Linked DNA regions of Pseudobacter ginsenosidimutans. The protein of the gene in region 1 interacts with the protein of each later gene in a pairwise test. Links are inferred from orthologs where the notes say so. Each region holds a gene or a part of one and is shown on either strand. Other genes may lie near its edges. The genes, in order: FSB84_RS26555 and recJ.

Evidence for each region.
Region 2: the proteins of FSB84_RS26555 (region 1) and recJ interact in binary tests that used the Escherichia coli proteins (3 or more experiments, as listed by UniProt). The link is inferred for Pseudobacter ginsenosidimutans from one-to-one orthologs.

Annotation. Positions count from the first base shown.
Region 1 is NZ_CP042431.1:6,772,945-6,782,509, forward strand. The notes cover bases 4,014-6,907. They hold FSB84_RS26555 (type IA DNA topoisomerase), read right to left. Parts: upstream 6,574-6,907; coding sequence 4,453-6,573; downstream 4,014-4,452. Other genes in these bases: FSB84_RS26550 (Lrp/AsnC family transcriptional regulator), read left to right, coding at 4,014-4,447; FSB84_RS26560 (aminopeptidase P family protein), read right to left, coding at 6,639-6,907. Also shown: FSB84_RS26530 (hypothetical protein), read left to right, coding at 1-331; FSB84_RS26535 (alpha/beta hydrolase family protein), read left to right, coding at 400-2,838; FSB84_RS26540 (hypothetical protein), read right to left, coding at 2,917-3,141; FSB84_RS26545 (RNA polymerase sigma factor), read right to left, coding at 3,190-3,828; more of FSB84_RS26550, read left to right, coding at 3,980-4,013; more of FSB84_RS26560, read right to left, coding at 6,908-7,973; FSB84_RS31290 (hypothetical protein), read right to left, coding at 7,939-8,280; FSB84_RS26565 (helix-turn-helix domain-containing protein), read right to left, coding at 8,291-9,127; FSB84_RS26570 (redoxin family protein), read right to left, coding at 9,292-9,565.
Region 2 is NZ_CP042431.1:474,745-484,348, reverse strand. The notes cover bases 3,092-6,024. They hold recJ (single-stranded-DNA-specific exonuclease RecJ), read right to left. Parts: upstream 5,445-6,024; coding sequence 3,738-5,444; downstream 3,092-3,737. Other genes in these bases: FSB84_RS01880 (polyprenyl synthetase family protein), read right to left, coding at 5,482-6,024; htpG (molecular chaperone HtpG), read left to right, coding at 3,092-3,718. In the rest of the region: rplI (50S ribosomal protein L9), read right to left, coding at 224-670; rpsR (30S ribosomal protein S18), read right to left, coding at 681-947; rpsF (30S ribosomal protein S6), read right to left, coding at 953-1,309; more of htpG, read left to right, coding at 1,877-3,091; more of FSB84_RS01880, read right to left, coding at 6,025-6,444; FSB84_RS01875 (OmpA family protein), read left to right, coding at 6,793-8,295; FSB84_RS01870 (outer membrane protein assembly factor BamD), read left to right, coding at 8,455-9,270; FSB84_RS01865 (DNA-directed RNA polymerase subunit omega), read left to right, coding at 9,245-9,586. UniProt on the Escherichia coli protein: Single-stranded-DNA-specific exonuclease.

The DNA.
Region 1 (9,565 bases):
GCCAAAAAATAAACTGTTCTTTTCCACTGAATATCCCGGCATTGTTGAATTGATCAATGGTAAACTTCCATTTGGCACTGATGGCAATATGCCCAACACTGCTTATCAATCTATCGAGATACAAACAGGAAGCCGGAAAACGATTGTGCCCGCAGGAGAATTTGCTGACCTCTTCGAACCGAACTTCAATAAAACATCGGTGAATTACGACAGAAGGCAGGACATTCTTTACATTCACGCCATGAACAGCGACGGCGCCGGAGGCTATCTTGTGATCTGGCGGATCGTGAAAGGCGAGTACAGGGACAGGTTCGTAGCTTACGGTTTCTGACCAGCGAAAGTTCCGCCACTTCCTGTCGTCGAATTCCATTATTCTATTATTCACAAACAGCACCGCACATGAGAAAACTCCTGCTATTCATCAGTATCCTGACCGTTCATTTCGGATTTGCCCAGGAGGATGGCTACAAAACGCCTCCCCGGGCAATTGCAGACCTCCTGCTGGCCAAACCTGCTCCTGCCGTGAGCATCGATGGCAAAGCCAACTGGATGCTCCTGATGGAGCGCAACAGCTATCCCTCCGTTGAAGAACTGGCCCAACCTGAACTGAGAATCGCCGGGCAAAGGATCAATCCCAATAATTATGCGCCAAGCCGTCAGAATTTCATCAACAATTTCAGATTGAAAGATATCAAAGCAGGAAAAGAATATCCTGTATCCGGATTACCGCTGAATATGCTGGCCGGAAATATTGCATGGAGCCCCGATGAAAAAAAGATCGCGTTCACCAATACCACCAATAAGAACGTTGACCTTTATGTGATCGACATCGCCACGCGTAAAGCCACCAAACTGAATAAGCAACCACTGAATGTTGTGCTGGGACAGGAATTCACCTGGATGGACAACAATACGGTCCTTTACAAAACAACTTTGCAACCTGCATCCGCCGCACCAGTGAGGTCATTGATGCCTTCCGGGCCCGCCATTCAGCAGAATCTCGGAAAAGTGGCGCCCAGCCGTACTTACCAGGACCTGATCAGATCCCCATACGATGAACAGTTATTCGCTTTTTACAGTACTGTACAACTGGTAAAAAATGTAAATGGAGTTGAAACGAAAATCGGGAAACCCGCTATCTACACAATGTACAGCGTATCACCCGACAAAAAATTCCTGCTCACCCGCGTGATCAGCAAACCCTTCTCCTACCTGGTGCCCGCAAACGGGTTCAACTCCACAGTGTACATAACGGATCTCAACGGGAAGATCATCAAAACGCTGGCTGAGCTTCCTTCTTCCGAACTCTCTCCCTCAGGCTACGATAATGTATTGAATGCTCCCCGCAATTTCAACTGGCGCGATGATGAAGCAGCCACCATTACCTGGTGCGAACCGCTGGACAGTGGTATCTATAAAAGAAAATCAGATTATCACGATGCCGTATATGCGCTGAGCGCTCCCTTCACCGGCGAAACAAAAGAATTATTCAAAACAAGCTGGAGATTTTCCGGCATCAGCTGGAGCAATGAAAAATTCGCACTCGTCAACGAAAGGCTTGCCGGTAAACAGTCCGTCCGCATGAGCCGGTTCGATCCATCCACCGGTCAGCTCGAAACATTGCTGGAAAGAAATTCCACAGATGCTTACGGGAATCCAGGCAATCCTGTTACAGAAAAGAATAAATATGGACGAAGCGTGATCAGGCTGACCGACAACAATACAAAAATACTGATGAACAATCCGGTGGGCAGCTCACCCAAAGGCGATCTCCCCTTCATTGCCAAATTCGATCTCGCCACAAAAAAGAGCGAGATCATCTGGCGCTGCCCCGAAGGAAGTTTCGAATACGTGACGGATATTCCCGATGCAGATAAATTGGTATTGCTCACCCGCCGGGAATCGCAGAAAGACATGCCAAATTACTTCATCAAAAACCTGGTGCTCCGCATCGCAGACCAGCCCATCACCCATTTCACCAACCCCTATCCACAACTGGAAGGTATCAGCAAACAAAAGATCACTTACAAGAGGGCTGATGGTGTAGACCTCAGCGGCGATCTCTATCTTCCCAAAAACTACGATCCTAAGAAAGACGGGCCGCTCCCCGTGCTCATGTGGGCCTATCCCCGCGAATTCAACTCTGCCGCCGATGCAGCACAGATCCGCGGCTCCGAAGATAAGTTCACGATGGTCAGCTACGGAGGGCCCGTGTTCTGGGTAACTCAGGGCTATGCAGTTTTAGATAATGCAGAAATGCCTGTCGTAGCCACCGATTCCAGTAAGAAACCCAATGATAATTTCGTGGACCAGCTAAAGATGAACGCAGAGGCCGCCATCAATAAACTGGCGGAACTTGGTGTGGGCGACAGGAACCGTGTTGGCATTGGCGGTCATAGTTACGGCGCTTTTATGACGGCTAACCTGCTGGCACATACGAACCTGTTCAAGGCAGGCATCGCGCGCAGCGGTGCTTATAACCGAACACTTACGCCCTTCGGCTTTCAGAATGAAGACCGCACCTACTGGCAGGCGCCTGATCTGTATTTTTCCATGAGCCCCTTCAGTTATGCCGATAAGATCAAAACGCCCATGCTCCTCATCCACGGAGAAATGGACGATAATCCCGGCACTTTCCCCATACAGAGCGAGCGTTTGTTCAATGCCGTGAAAGGCCATGGCGGTATCGTCCGTTATGTTACGCTGCCTTATGAAGCACATGGTTACCGTGGAAAGGAAAACCTCCTGCATATGCTGTACGAACAAAATGCATGGCTGGAGAAATATGTGAAGAATGCGGGAAAAAGTGGAAATGAGGAAAAGAAGAGATCATTTTAGGAAAGATAGAAAAGCATAAAACAATAAACGCCTTCAGAGTCAGATCTGAAGGCGTTTATTGTTTTATATGATCATTCATTACAAAAAGCGAAAAACCTGCTTCCTGTATTCTTCAAAATCATGTTCGTTGGAATAAGTCTCGAACCTGTATTGTTGTCCATCGCTGTTCTGCCTTACGAGGATCACTTCCTGGCCACCGATGATGGTACGTTTCGCTCTTTCAAAGATGAGTTCCAGTTCCTGCCTGTCTTTGATGGTCTGCAGCTCTTCGATCTTATTCACAACAATTACATAATCTTCCATGAATGCTTATTTGCTGCAAATGTACAACCATAAAATGTACAAAAAGATCTAGGCAACCAACCTGGCAGCGCTGGTTTCTTTTGAGGCAGTAACGCAGGAACAGTAATCCGTGTATAGGAAACAGGGAGGAATGCAGCCTCTTAAGAAAGCAAGCGCTTCGCGGATATGTTCCCTGATGGTATTCCTGGATAATTTCAGTTTCTCAGCTATCTCATCAATGCTGAACCCTTCCAGCCGGCTCATTTTGAATACTTCCTTTCTCTTCTGTGGCAGCATCTCGATAGCACGGTACAGGATCGCTCTCAACTCCTTCACCTCCATCCCTGAGTCTGAAGCAGCCAGGGATTGCTCAACCCGTTCTTCGGTCAACTCCGGCATGATGGCGTCTCTCCGCTTCAGTTGATTCTTTACTTTGTTCTTTGTAACGATATAAACGAAGCCCGGGAAGTTTTGCATCTCCGGCAGCTTATCGCGGTACTTCCAGATGCTCATCAAAATATCCTGCATCACTTCTTCCGCCTGCATGGTGTCTTTCACGCGAACAGACATATGCATACTGATCAGCGATGCATAACGTTCAACGATGCGCGAAAATGCCTGCTGGTCGCCTTTCGCCACTCTTAACAGTAACTCCTGTTCATTGTATGAACTGCTCTCCGCAGCGGGTGATGTATACATTACTGGCATCGCTTGTACGTTTCCATAAAGTTGCGGAGTACCCATATTTATTCCAATAGCAAGCCCCAAATACCGTAAATTTTATGGAAAAAGGTCATTTTTCCGTAATTTTATCCGGAATTGTTTGTTTTTCCATCTTTCAATTATTCTTTTTTACACCATGGCCCAGGCTGAATTAGATGTGTTTGATCTCAACATCCTCCGGATACTCCAGAAAGATGCCTCCTTAACCAATAAGGAAATCGCTTCTCAACTTAACAAGTCGGTTGCCACTGTTCATGAAAGGGTACGCAGACTGAAGGAACAGGGATATATCAAACGAGTGGTGGCAATCCTGGACAGGAAGAAGATCAACAAAAGCCTGATCGCATTCTCGCAGGTGCTCCTGCACGATCATACCGCAGAAACGCTGGCTACGTTTGAAAGGGAAGTAAGCAAATTCCCTGAAGTGATGGAATGTTTCCAGATGACCGGAACTTTCGATTTCATTCTCAGGATAGCTACCAGTGATATGGACGCTTACCATGATTTCTATCGCAACAAACTGGCAAAGCTGCCCAATATCACCACCGTGCAAAGCTTTTTCGTATTGTCTGAAACGAAAAGCATCACGGCTTATCCAATTTGATTTTTCTATTTTTCTATTTCGAAGTCAAAACCTGCATTAAGCACCAGCTTTCCTTCCGCTTCGCCTTCAGTTCCCGGCAGTTTCCATCCTTTTATCTTCGAGGTCTTCCCTTTGGCAAGCAGGTCAGCAATTTGTTTTTCGGTCAGCTTCTTTCCGAAGATCTCGAAAGGTAGTTTGAAGCCACATACTTTGAAGTTGGCGCATCCATATGCAGTATTTCCTTTTTTCAGCGGATGCTCCTTGCATTTAGGGCATTGCTGTTCTTCAATCACCACCGCTTTCTTAGGCTCTTTGGGTTTTGCCTCTTTCTTCTTTTCTTCCGCAGGTGGCGCAGGCTTTTCAGCAATGGCGATCACTTTGTAATTAGCCGTTTTCACTTCCACTGTGAGGTCGATCACCATCTGGATCAGTTCCTGCTTGAAGGTATCGATGGTATATTCCCCTTTTTCAATGAGGCGGAGTTTTCGTTCCCAGATACCCGTTAGTTCCGGGCTTTTCAGTAATTCAGTCTGAATGGTATCTATAAGATCGATGCCGGTTTGCGTGGCAAAGATGTTCTTTTTCTTTTTTTCGATATACTTCCGGCGAAAGAGTGTTTCGATGATATTCGCACGGGTGGATGGACGGCCAATGCCGTTGTCCTTCAGGAGCTCGCGCATCTCTTCATCATCCACCTGCTTCCCGGCTGTTTCCATCGCTCTCAGCAAACTGGCTTCGGTAAAGGCTTTCGGCGGAGTTGTTTTTCCCTGGTGTACCCTCGGGGTATGCGGACCGGTTTCACCAGCTGTGAATACGGGCAAGATCTTTTCCTCCTCTTCCCCTTCTTTTTTGGGAGCCGTATCGTTGGCATAAACTTCTTTCCAGCCTGGTTCCAGTATCTGTTTTCCCGTTGCCTTGAATTCCACTTGTCCAACTTTTCCGAGCACAGTGGTATTGGCGATCTTACATTCAGGATAGAATGCAGCAATGAACCTTCTCGCCACCAGGTCGTAAATCCTTTTCTCTTCCAGGTTGAGATTGGAAGGAAAAATACCAGTGGGAATGATGGCGTGGTGGTCCGTCACTTTCTTATCATCGAACACCGTTTTGAGTTTGGGGATCGGTTGCGCAAGGATCGGTGCAGTAAGTGCAGCATAAGGCGTAAGGTCCTTCATGATCCCTTCGATCTTCGGATGCAGGTCTTCCGACAGGTAAGTGGTATCTACCCTGGGATAGGTGACCATCTTTTTCTCGTAGAGATTCTGTATGTATTTGAGCGTATCATCTGCCGAGTAAGCGAATTTCTTATTGGCTTCCACCTGCAACGCTGTAAGATCAAACAGGCGTGGATTTCCTTCTTTTCCCTCCTTCCTCTCGAAACTGGTGATCTCAAAGGGATGTTCTTTCAGATAAGCCAGTCCTTTCTCTGCCCTCTCCAGTACTTTGATGCGATCGATAGTGGCCGTGAATTCGGTTTCTCGGTAGATGGTCTTGAGCTCCCAGTATTCTTCAGACACAAAAGCGTTGATCTCTTTCTGTCGCGCCACAATCATCGCCAGTGTTGGCGTTTGTACCCTACCGATAGACAGCACTGTTTTGCCCTGTGCAAATTTTTTGGTGAAAAGCCGGGTGGCATTCATGCCAAGGAGCCAGTCGCCAATAGCGCGGGCACTACCTGCGGCATAAAGATTATTGTATTGATCTGCGTCTTTCAGTTTCTGGAAACCTTCGCGGATAGCGTCTTCTGTGAGGGAGGAGATCCAAAGTCTTTTTACCGGCGCAGAACATTGTGCTTTGAGCAATACCCATCGCTGGATGAGCTCACCTTCCTGGCCTGCGTCCCCACAGTTGATCACTTCTTCGCATTGCTGCACCAGTTGTTCTATTACCTTGAACTGTTTTTGTACACCGGCATTCTCGATGAGCTTGATGCCGAAGTTAGAAGGTATCATGGGCAGGTCTTCCAGTCGCCAGAACTTCCATTGTTCGGTGTAATCGTGCGGTTCCTTGAGGGTACAGAAATGCCCGAAAGTCCAGGTGACCTGGTACCCGTTACCCTCGTAATAACCATCCTTGCGTTGTTTCGCCCCGATAATGTCGGCGATATCCCTCGCCACACTGGGCTTTTCAGCAATGCACACCTTCATAGTCCGTAATAAGAAACGGCAAATGTCGTAATTTTTTGGAGCATCCTTTTAGGGAAATTGGGCAATTACCCTCTCGCGGCATAAAGATCGTCCAATGTTTTGGGAAGATGTTTGCCCAGTTTTTCACTTCCGGTTCCGTTGATCACATAATTGTCTTCGATACGGATGCCTCCGAAATGCCGGTAGTCTTCCAGCAGTTCATAATTGATGAAGTCACCCAGTTTATTCACTGCTTTCCATTTGTCTATCAATTCAGGAATAATGTAAATGCCTGGCTCAACGGTGAGCGTGAATCCAGCCTGCAGCGTTTTACCCAGGCGAAGTGATTTCCAGCCAAAGCTTGTTCCTTTTTTCAGAATATCCGAATAGCCAACATATTCTTCCCCGAGGTCTTCCATGTCATGTACATCCAGTCCGATCATATGTCCGAGCCCGCATTGGAAGAAAAGGGTATGCGCATCATTGGCTACTGCTTCTTCGGGATCGCCTTTCACCAGTCCAACCTGTTTGAGACCACTCAGCAGGCGGATACAGGCCTGTGTATGCACTTCCCTGAAAGTGATACCAGGCTTCAGCAGGCTTACTGCATGGTCCATGGCATCAAGCACTATAGTATACAATTCCTCCTGCTTGCCGGTAAAGCGTTTACCCGACGGCGTGGTGCGTGTGAGATCGCCTGCATAATGCCTGTTGGTTTCTGCACCTGCATCACAGAGGATCATTTGTGCGTCCTGTATGGTATTGCCGTGGTAATGATTGTGCAGGACCTGCCCATTTACGGAAAGGATGGTTGGATATGAAACGCGCCCCCAATGGCTCATGGCAATTGATTCCGCCATTGCAGCCAGCTCATATTCTTTCATACCAGGCTTTGCATTTTGGATCACAGCCAGGTGCATATCGGCACTGATGGAGCAGGCTTTGTGCATTTCTTCCAGTTCGATCGCTTCTTTTATTTCACGCTGGCTGATCACTGCTTTGATGAAAGGAACAGAAATAAATTGTTCGATGCCAGGCAATGTTGTATTCAGCCAGGCAGATAATTTGATCTTGTTTTCAGGGCGGTATGGCGGAAGGAGCTGAATGGATTGTCCACTTTTTTGCGCCTGCTGCAATAGTATAACCAACTGTGTAACCGGACCACTTTTCTGCACGCCTACAGCCTGCGCCAGCTCCTGCAATCCGGGCTGCGGGCCAGTCCAGATAATATCATCGATGCTCAGCTCATTTCCGAAAATGATCTCTTTGTTATTGTCAAGGTCTATCACCGCCACCAGTCCGGAAATGTCCAGTCCAAAATAATAAAGGAAGGTACTGTCCTGCCTGAACGGATACCAGTTATCCCGGTAGTTCATACTGCTCTCTTCATTTCCCATGAAAACCAGTAGCCCATTTTGCATGGTTTCGCTCAACTGTTTCCTGCGACTTACGTACACGTCTTTGCTGAAAGTATTCAAATGCATTACAATCGGATTTGATCAGCAATTTACGGGATTTACTGCTGGCGGAAAGACGCAATTCCACTATTACAATTTTCTGCCCGGCATGAATTAACCAACCTGGTTGATCATTCCATACGGAAGCAGCCTGAAAGCCATTGCAGGACGATATTCTACCGGTCACAGTCTGCGCCTTGCTGTAAAAACATATTGGAACCAGCATAGCAATGAACAATACCAGCAGGAAGCAGCCGATTCTCAAACTCATACAAATATTTTCAGGCTACTTTCAGTTGTTGCTTATTCCTTTTGAACTCAGATGGAGAAACGCCAAAATACGACTTGAACAATCTCGAAAAATGCGTAACGTTTCCAAAACCCAGGGTATAACATACATCTGCAACCGCAAGTGACGTATTGGCTACCATCTCCTTTGCCTTTTCCAGTTTCTTCTGTCTGATCCATCGGGAAGGCGCCATATTATTGATGGCATGGAAATCCCTTTTAAAGCTGGAAAGACTTCTGCCTGATAATTTTGCCAGTCGTGAAAGCGTCAGGGAGTTTTCCAGGTTATCACAAACAACGGTCATGATATCGCCGTATACCTGTTGCTTCCATTGCAGCAGTTGTTTCAGAAGTACAGGATGTTTGGCGCCGATACAATACAGGAGTTCCAGCAATTTGATCCTGGCGAGGGATGGCTCTACCCCATTTTCCGAAGTAAAATAATGGACAAGTGTAATGAAGTAATCTTCCAGTTGTGGGGTAATATCATGTACCGTTACGGCATCCTGCAATGCAGGTCCTTCGGGTAATGCAGCCATGCGCGTAAATTCCAGCAGAAGTTCTTCTCCTATTACAGCCGTGATGATCTCCAGTGAAGCATCGCCGGCTGTGAGCGAAACAGCAATGTCGCGTTTCAGGTAAATCAACTGACCGGCTTCCAGCCTGTAAACACCGGCGCCGTGCTCTACTGTGGCAGCGCCGCTCAATACGAACAATAAACGATGACGGGTATGTTGCGTGCTGAAAATAGAAAACGGAACATAGGTTTGTATGGAAATGAATGAGTCGCGGTATTGAATGGACCTACCGGAGTTGGACAGAATATTCATGACGAAGGTTTTGAAGTTCACATTATCAAGCCAAAGGCAATGCCAAAGGATACTAAACTGAACTTCAGTGCATTAATGCAAAACAGGAAACTATCATTAACGAAATATCGTCAATCCACTTCAGGATTGACGATATTTCGTTAATGATCCGGAGAACCAAAACATCATTGTAAGGCCATCTCGATCTGCAATTTCAATTTCATTTCGATATCTGCTCCTTCAAAACCGATGTTACTGAATTCAATGTACCCTTCCCGGTTGATGATATAGGTAGCAGGGATTACACTGAATTTGAACTTATCTCCTACTGCCGGATCAGTATTGTAGTAAACCGGAAAACTGTATTTACGGTTTCCAAACCAGCTCTGTGCGTCTTTGAGTGTATTGCGGGAACCGCTGTTCACTACCATGAACACTACATCAGGATTTTGTTTGCAG
Region 2 (9,604 bases), 6.3 Mb from region 1 along the record:
AATTTGATTTACCAAATAAAATTTCGATCAAATCCTGATTGGGCAAGCATTTGAAGAAATTACGATATGTACTGGATATACAAAGGATTAAGTGGGGAGCGGGGTTCCGGGGACCTGGCCGGGCCTGTCTGCGGCCGGCCCGGTTTGGGGAATACGGATGACCACAAAAAAAGAGGGTGGAAACTGTTGTTCCACCCTCTTGAATTATCTGCAGACTTTGAGATTACTCAGCTACAACTTCGAATTCAACTTCGGTTGAATGACCGTTGCCGAAATCGATATTGGCTTTGTAGGTGCCCAGTTCTTTCACTTCGTCAACGATAGAGATCTTCTTGCGATCGATCTCATATCCTTTTTGCTCGCGGATAGCGCGGCTGAGCTGAAGGGAAGTTACGCTACCGAAGATCTTGCCACTGGTACCGGTCTTAGCGCCGATCTTCAGTACTCCATCTTTCAGTTTTGCAATTACTTCTTTGATTGCTGCCAGCATCACTTCTTCCTTCTTGCGAACGATCTTCATCCTTTCTTCCAGTTGTTTCAGATTGGATGAAGAAGCCTCTACCGCAAATTTTTGCGGAATAAGGAAGTTACGGGCGTATCCGTTGCGAACTTTTACAACCTCGTTTTTGGCACCTAAGTTATCTACGTCTTGAATGAGTATAATGTCCATGGTGTCCTCCTTATTTTAAAAGGTCTGTTACATAAGGCAGCAAAGCCATCTGACGGGCTTTTTTCACAGCCTGAGCCACTTTACGCTGGTACTTCAGAGAGTTACCGGTAATGCGGCGGGGCAGCATCTTACCTTGTTCGTTCAGGAATTTTTTCAGGAACTCTGCGTCCTTATAATCGATATACTTGATACCATACTTTTTGAAACGGCAGAATTTCTTCCTTGGCTTCTCTGTTTTAATGGCCGTCAGGTATTTGATCTCATTTGCTTTTGCCATGATGATTAACCCTCGATTGCTTTTTCAGTTCCTGTAGGTACACCACTTCTCTTTTTACCATTGTACTCGACGGCGTATTTATCGAGTGCAGTGAACATGTGACGGAGAATGTTCTCGTCACGGAGCATCTGAATTTTGAACTGCTCATTGAAGGTGGATGGCGCTTGGTATTCCAGTACCCAGTACAGACCAGTGGTCTTTTTCTGGATCGGATACGCCAGTGATTTCAGACCCCAGGGATTTTCGTGCACAACTACACCGCCATTATCTTTGATAAAGTCAGTGTATTTTTTCTGAGCGGTTTTGAAGTCGTCATCAGAAAGCACAGGGGTAAAAATCACCATCAATTCGTAATTGTTCATGATCCCTGTTTTGTTTTGAAATAAAGAAATATTGTTCTGTCCCGTGCCCCGTCTGTGTTTCCACTTTCGGTTAAGGGGCTGCAAAGATACAGACTTACCACCATAGTGGCAAAAGCCCAATCAGAAAAGTTTTGGAGAAGATAATGGCAGCGTATTTTGCTGAAAATAAATCATTTACCAGGTTTAGCTATCTTATCGGTCGCCTCCTGACAGCCAACTTGATTCCTAATTCCCGCTTCTACTGCCTTTTTTTCTCATTCCTGTCACCTGGTCACCATAAAAAAGACCTGCAAAAGAAAATTCGGCATTCCACAAATTTCAGGAAAAATAGAAAAATCAACCACTTCTCCACCTATTTTATCGGCACTGCTGCACCCGCGGCTCCTTAGTGGAGGGGTATTGAAACTCCGGCCTGTAAAACAAAAGCGAAGAAGCCCGATAGATATTCCACCGCCAGATCCAACCCACCACAGCTGATCAAATCTCCTCCCGCGCCGGTTTGTTTTGCCGCCGGATTTCAAAAACCCGGAGCGATCTTTGGTATCTTCCCTTCAAATTTCTGGTACTATGCAAAAAGGATCGATCAGGGTACAAACCGAGAACATTTTTCCTATCATTAAAAAATTCCTCTACAGCGATCACGATATTTTCCTTCGTGAGCTCATCAGCAATGCCGTAGACGCCACACAAAAACTGAAAACACTCAGCTCCATCGGAGAAGCCAAAGGCGAACTGGGAGAACTGAAGATTGAAGTGAAACTGGATATCGATAATAAAACTATCACCATCTCCGACCGCGGCCTGGGTATGACTGCCGACGAAGTGGAGAAATACATCAATCAGGTGGCATTCAGCGGCGCAGAGGAATTTGTGAACAAATACAAAGGACAAAACGAGAATAATATCATCGGAAAGTTCGGACTGGGCTTCTATTCCGCTTTCATGGTGAGCGACAAAGTAGAGATCTTCACCAAAAGTTTCCGCGATGGTGCAAAGCCTGTTCGCTGGGAATGCGATGGCAGCCCGGAATACATGCTGGAAGAAACAGAAAAAGAACAAAGAGGCACAGACATCGTGCTTCACATCAATGAAGAAAGTAAAGAGTTCCTGGATGAACTGCGCATCGAATCAGTACTGAAAAGATTCTGCCGCTTCCTTCCTGTTCCTATCTTCTTTATCGGAAAAGAAATAGAGGAGGATCCGCAGCCGATCAACAATACACAACCGGCCTGGGTCAGGAAACCATCGGAACTGACTGCGGAAGATTATCAGAACTTCTACAAGGAGCTCTATCCCTACAATGAAACGCCTTTGTTCTGGATACATCTGAATGTGGACTATCCCTTCAATCTCACTGGTATCCTGTATTTCCCGAAGATCAAACAGAACTACGAGATCCAGAAAGACAAGATACAGCTCTATGCCAACCAGGTTTTCGTAACCGATGAAGTGAAAGACATCGTACCTGAGTTCCTCATGCTGCTGCAGGGTGTGATCGATTCTCCGGACATCCCGCTCAACGTGAGCAGGAGCTATCTGCAGGGTGATCCCAATGTGAAGAAGATCAACAATCATATCACCAAAAAAGTAGCAGATAAACTGGATGAGATCTTCAGGAACGAAAGAACATCATTCGAAGAGAAATGGGACAGTCTCGGACTGTTTGTGAAATATGGAATGATGACGGATGATAAATTCCTGGAAAAGGCGAACAAGTTCCATCTCTTCCAGTCCGCTGATGGCAGCAAATTCTATACGCTGGAAGAGTATCGTCTCGCAGCAGAAACACTGCAAAAAAATAAAGAAGGGAAGCTGGTGATCCTGTACACTACGGACCCTGTGCAGCAGGACGCTTACATCAAAGCCGCTGAAGCGAAAGGATACATCGTTGTGAAGCTGGATACGCTGATCGATGCCAGCTTCATCAACCAGATGGAGCCTAAATGGAATGATGTTCATTTCAACCGTGTTGATTCAGATATCACAGACAACCTGATAGACAAACAGGAGAATACTGAGATGGTGTTGAACGAGGATGATCAAACGAAGTTGAAGAGCCTTTTCTCCATTACTCCTCCAGGGCTGCAGGTAACAGTAGAGTTGAAAGGACTGAGCCCTGAAGCACCTCCCGTACTGGCCACCAGGCCTGAGTTCATGCGCCGTATGAAAGATATGGCTGCTATGAGCGGACCAATGGGAAGTTTCTACGCCAATATGCCTGATGAGGTAACGTTGACGGTCAATGGAAATCATCCTATTTACCAGCAGGTACTGGCAACTGCCGATGCCGGAAGACAGGAGAAGATGACAAGGAACCTGGCTGATCTTGCTTTACTGAGCCAGGGATTGCTGAAAGGAACGGAACTAACCAGCTTCATTAGCCGAAGTGTAGACCTCCTGAAGAATTAAAGGATACGATAATAGATCATTAGGCTTCGTGCCGCCTTAAGTCAAGCACCTTCAACTGAAGGTGCTTTTCATTATTCCACTCATTCTCTTCCAGCGTGAATACGATATCCACTGGTTCTCCGTTCTGCAAAAAATGGAATTTGGAAGCCAGGTTGAAGCCGATCCCGTTGAAAAGGATATTGCCTTGCTTCACGGAGAAGCGGATATGCACATCCTTTACGATCTTCGAGTATCCGGAATCGGTAACACCGCTTACCATGAAGAGGGGCTGCATGTTTTCCGGTCCGAAGGGTTCCATGCGTTTGATGATATTGAAGAAAGATTGTTTGAGGTCGCTGAGCGTGACTACCGAGTCTATATTGATTTCGGGGATCAGCATGTCTTCCGTGATGGAAGCTGAAACCACTTCTTCGAATCTTGCCCTGAAAGCCTCTACCTTACCGGGTTCCAGGGTCATACCTGCTGCGTAGAAATGTCCGCCGTATCCAAGGAGGAGGTCGCGGCACTGGTGGATGGCTTCATAAACGTTGAAGCCTGCCACACTTCTGGCGGATCCGGCGATATATTCTCCCGATTGTGTAAGTACGATGGTAGGACGATAGTAATGATCGATCAGCCTGGAAGCCACGATGCCCACTACACCTTTATGCCAGTGCGGTTGGTATACCACGGTAGATTTGCTGCTCACCATAGTTGTGTCCCCGCTGATGATGGCGAGCGCTTCGTCTGTAATATTTTTGTCGGCTTCTTTACGGTCTGAATTATCTGAATGCAACATGGCTGCGTATTGCCTGGCTTCATCGATATGTTTGGCGATGAAGAGCTGCACTGCTTTGCTGCCATCGTCCATTCTACCGGCGGCGTTCACACGCGGAGCGATCATGAATACCAGGTTATTGATGTAGAGTTCCTTTTGCAATCCTCCGAGCTCCTTGAGGGCACGGATACCGTAATTGGGCTCTTCGTTGGCTTTTTTCAGACCGTGGTATACGAGTATCCTGTTTTCGCCCACCATGGGAACGATGTCTGCTGCGATGGCGGTGGCCAGCAGGTCCAGGTATTCCATCGGGGCGGAGCTGCTGAGCTCAAGTTTTTCGGCAAGGGCCGTGATCAGTTTGAAACCTACGCCGCAGCCGCAAAGTTCTTTGAACGGATAGTTGCAATCCGCTTGTTTGGGATTGAGGATGGCAACGGCCGGAGGCAGGATGGCGTCCGGTGTATGGTGGTCGCAGATCACGAAATCGATCCCCAGTTCTTTGGCATATCCCACCAGGTCTATAGATTTGATGCCGCAGTCGAGGGAAATGATAAGTGTGGCGCCCATCGTATGTGCATGGTCGATACCTGCTTTGGATACGCCGTAACCTTCGCGGTAGCGATGTGGAATGTAATACTCAATATTGGAAGGTTCATACACGGTTTTGAGAAAGCTGTACATGCAGGCCACGGCTGTGGTGCCATCCACATCATAATCACCGAATACGAGGATCTTTTCGCGGTTGTTGAAGGCTGTGAGGATGCGGTCCACGGCTTTGCCCATATCCTTCATCAGCCAGGGGCTGTGGAGGTTGGAGAGGTCCGGGTTGAAAAAGGCTTTTGCTTTTTCGTAGGTATCTATATTACGTTGAATGAGGATCTGCAGGAGCGCCGGATGAATATTGAGATCCTGCCGGAGTGCGGAGAGTTTTGCGTCTTCGGCAGAAAGTATGTTCCAGCGTTTTTGCATGTTGGTATATGTAGTGTATGAAAATAGGAAAATGTGATCAGAATTTTCTATCTGTGGTGAACCTCACCAGTTCTTCCAGGCCATTGCGGACTTCCTGGTTATCGAAATCATTCAGGATGGCGAGGGCATCATCCCGGTACTGCATCATCTTCTGTTCGGCGTAGTGGATGCCGCCGGCTTCTTTCACGGTATTGATCACTTCCTGCACTTTCACGGGGTTACGGTTCTCATTCTTAATGATCCGGATCAGGTGACGACGTGTGGTCTTGTCGGCATTGTTGAGGGTGTAGATCAGCGGGAGGGTAAGTTTCTTTTCTTTTATATCATTACCGGTGGGCTTGCCAACTGCCTCATTGCCGTAGTCGAAAAGGTCGTCTTTGATCTGGAAGGCAATTCCCGTTTTTTCACCAAAAAGCCGCATTTTCTCCGCAATTGTTTCATTTTGGGAAGAAGAATAGGCTCCTGCGGAGCAGGCGGAGGCGAGGAGGGAGGCTGTTTTATTGGTAATTATCTCGAAATAGATATCTTCCCGGAGATTTAGCGTGCGGGATTTCTCCATTTGCAACAATTCTCCTTCGCTCATTTGTTTAACAGCGCGGGAGAGGATCTGCAGAATGCGATAGTCGTCGTTATCGAGTGAGAGAAGCATTCCTTTGGCGAGGAGGTAGTCACCAACGAGTACGGACACCTTACTTTTCCAGAGGGCGTATGTAGAGAAAAATCCCCTTCGTTCGGGAGATTCATCCACTACATCATCATGTACGAGACTGGCTGTATGCAGCAATTCAACGAGAGATGCTGTCCTGTATGTGGACTCGTTTACAGGCCCGCACAGCTTGGCAGACAACAGCACAAACATCGGTCTCAGCTGTTTGCCTTTGCGGTTCACGATGAACCGCATGATGCGATCCAGCAGCGGAACCTGACTCTTGACCGCCTCCCTGAACTTTTTATCGAAAGCAGCCAGTTCATCGTGTAGTATTGCCTGTGATAGTTTCATGATTGGAAAAAGAACGGCAAACATACTATTTTACTGTGTATTACTAACGGTAAAACAGCCCTGTTTTCGCGCACTCTTAAAGGGTGAAAGACAGCAAGATAATGCACGCAACGTTGGTTAAAAAAATTTGGTATTTAGTTTGCAATTAATATTTTTGCACCTAATTCGGATAATTGGTTTTCTTAATCCTTCACATAAATTTTAGTTATGGCAAGCAAAAAGTACACAGGTTTATTTGGCTTACTATGCCTGCTCTCGTCAGGCGCGTTTGCCCAGATAGGCGGAAGTTATGACGTACAGGATTCCTCTGTAATTCCCTCAAAAAGACTCCCTCAGCACACAGAGTTCATGGCAAATAATTACGCTTTTCCTGCCAAACCCAGAAATAAATGGGAAATAGGCGTGAAAGGCGGTTACGCTACCATTTCCGGCGACGTTCGTTCCAGGCCGGGTTGGGGCGCTGGTCTCCACGTTCGCAAGGCTTTAGGTTATGTATTCTCTCTGAGAGCCGACTTCGGTTACTACCAGGCGAGAGGTCAGAATTGGCAACCAGGAGCAGTGAACAGAATTACTGTTCAAAATCAATACGCAGGTTATACCGTAGGCGATCATGTGTTCTACAACTACAAATCAACAATGTATGATGGTAGTTTACAAGGTGTATTCACGTTGAACAATATTCGCTTCCATAAAGCCAAATCCGGCTTCAACATCTATGGCTTCGTAGGTGTGGGTGGTCTGGTTTATGACGTGAAAGTGAATGCTCTGAACGGTAATAGCATTTACGATTATACTAATGTTTATAACCAGTATCAGGCAAGCCCACGTCCTTACAAGGACAGAAAAGATCTCCGCAAAGCTCTGAAAGACATGCAGGATGATTCTTACGAAACACAAGCAGAAAGGGATAAAGGCGCAGAACTCTTCGATAAGCCTTTCAAACCAACTTTTGTTTTCGGTGGCGGTATGCAGTTCAGGCTGAGCAAAACACTTAGCCTCTCTATCGAGGATAAGGTTACTGTTGCTAAAACTGACCTGCTGGATGGTATGCAATGGCAAGAGAATGATGCAACAGCTCCTGCTCTGACTCCCGATAAAGATATCTTCAACTTCGCTTCAATTGGTCTGAACTTCAATATCGGTGGTAAATCCGTTGAACCACTCTGGTGGCTGAATCCTCTGGATTACGCTTACAACGAGCTCAACGCTCCACGTCATATGAAGCTGCCCAAGCCAGTTCTGGATGATGCAGACGGCGACGGCGTTACTGACCAATTCGACCAGGAGCCAAACACACCTGCCGGTGCACCTGTTGATACCCGTGGTGTAAGCCGCGATACTGACGGTGACGGTGTTCCTGACTACAAAGACAAAGAACTCATTACCCCCACACAATGTCAGCCTGTTGACGCTGATGGTGTAGGTAAATGCCCAGAGCCTGAGTGCTGCAAAGAGCTCCGTGATAAACTGGCTAACTACAAACCTGGTGGTAACTGCCAGATCGGAGACCTCCCAAGCATCTCTTTCAAAGGCAAAACTGTTGTACTGAGCAACGACTCTAAGGCCCTTCTGGCCAGCGTAGCTCAGAAAATGCGCGACCACTCTGATTGTAAAGTTGCTGTTGTAGGCTACTGCTCTACCAACAAAACTGAACAACAATTGAGCTGGGACCGTGTGAATGCCGTGATCAACCACCTGGTTGAAAAAGAAGGTATCAGCGCTGACCGCTTTATCTTCAAATACGGTGAAATGAACGGAGATTGCAACACCGTTGACCTGCGCGATGGTACTGGTGAAGAAGGACCTACTACAGTTCCTGCTCCTCACCCCAACTTACGCCGCAGAGGATAATCATTTTTGCTTTGACTATACTAAAAGCCCTTTGGTCGGCCGCCGGATAATACCGGCGGCTGGATCAAAGGGTTTTATAATTTTATTAACTTCCTCTTTTTGAGGATAATAACTAATCCTTTAATATTTGTACCTAAATCCTTAACTTTGCCCACTTTTATGAGATTAACTGTCATCTTCGTATTCCTGGCCATTACAGCCGTTTCCTGCTCCAAATTTGCCAAAGTGCAGAAGAGCAACGATTATGAGTATAAGTTGAGGATGGCGGAAAAATATTATGTAGCCAAGAAGTATCATTTTGCTTCACAGCTCTACGCCGAACTGTTCCCCTTGCTCAAAGGACAACCACAGTTCGAAGATCTTTTTTATAAGTACGCCTATTGCAGCTATTACCTCAAAGACTGGCCCAATGCGGAATCACTCTTCAAACAATTTGTGGAAGTGTTCCCCAACAGTCCCAAAGCAGAGGAAATGGAGTACATGAGAGCGTATACTTTTTACCGTCAGAGCCCGAAAGCTGAACTGGACCAGACCAATACCCAGAAAACGATCGGCCTGATGCAGACCTTTATCAATACCCACCCGGAATCACCCCGCTCCAAAGAGGCTTCCGGGATCATTGATAAATGCCGTGAGAAAATGGAAGACAAAGCGCATAAAAGCGCCGCACTCTATTTCAATATGGGTCACTTCAGGGCTGCCGCTATCGCATACACCTCCCTGATGAACGATTTTCCGGATTCTGAAAAAAGCGACGAATATAAATTTCAGGTGATCAAATCATATTATCAGTTCGCATCCAACAGTATCGAGGATAAGAAATTAGCCCGCTATGAGCAGGTAGTGACTGAATGCAACGATTTTATTGATCGCTTCCCTGATAGCAAATTGCGCAAGGAAGTGGACAGTTATCTGACATTATCTAAAAATAACATCAAAGATCCATCTAATGAGCAAGCTAAGACGCCAAATTAGTGCCAACACCACTAACGTAGCAGAAACCAAAGATCTGAATGTGATCAAGTCCAAGACTGGTAATGTGTACGAGTCCATCGCCATCATTGCCAAGCGTGCGAATCAGATCAATATCGGGCTGAAAGAGGAACTGCACAACAAGCTGGAAGAGTTTGCAAGCCATACAGACAGCCTCGAAGAGATCCACGAGAACAAAGAGCAGATCGAGATCTCCCGTGCTTATGAGCGCATGCCCAATCCTGCGCTGCTGGCTACCCAGGAATTCCTGGAAGACAAGATCTACCATCGCAAGAACGAGGATGATCTGTTCAGCTAAATATGGCTGTTGGAGATA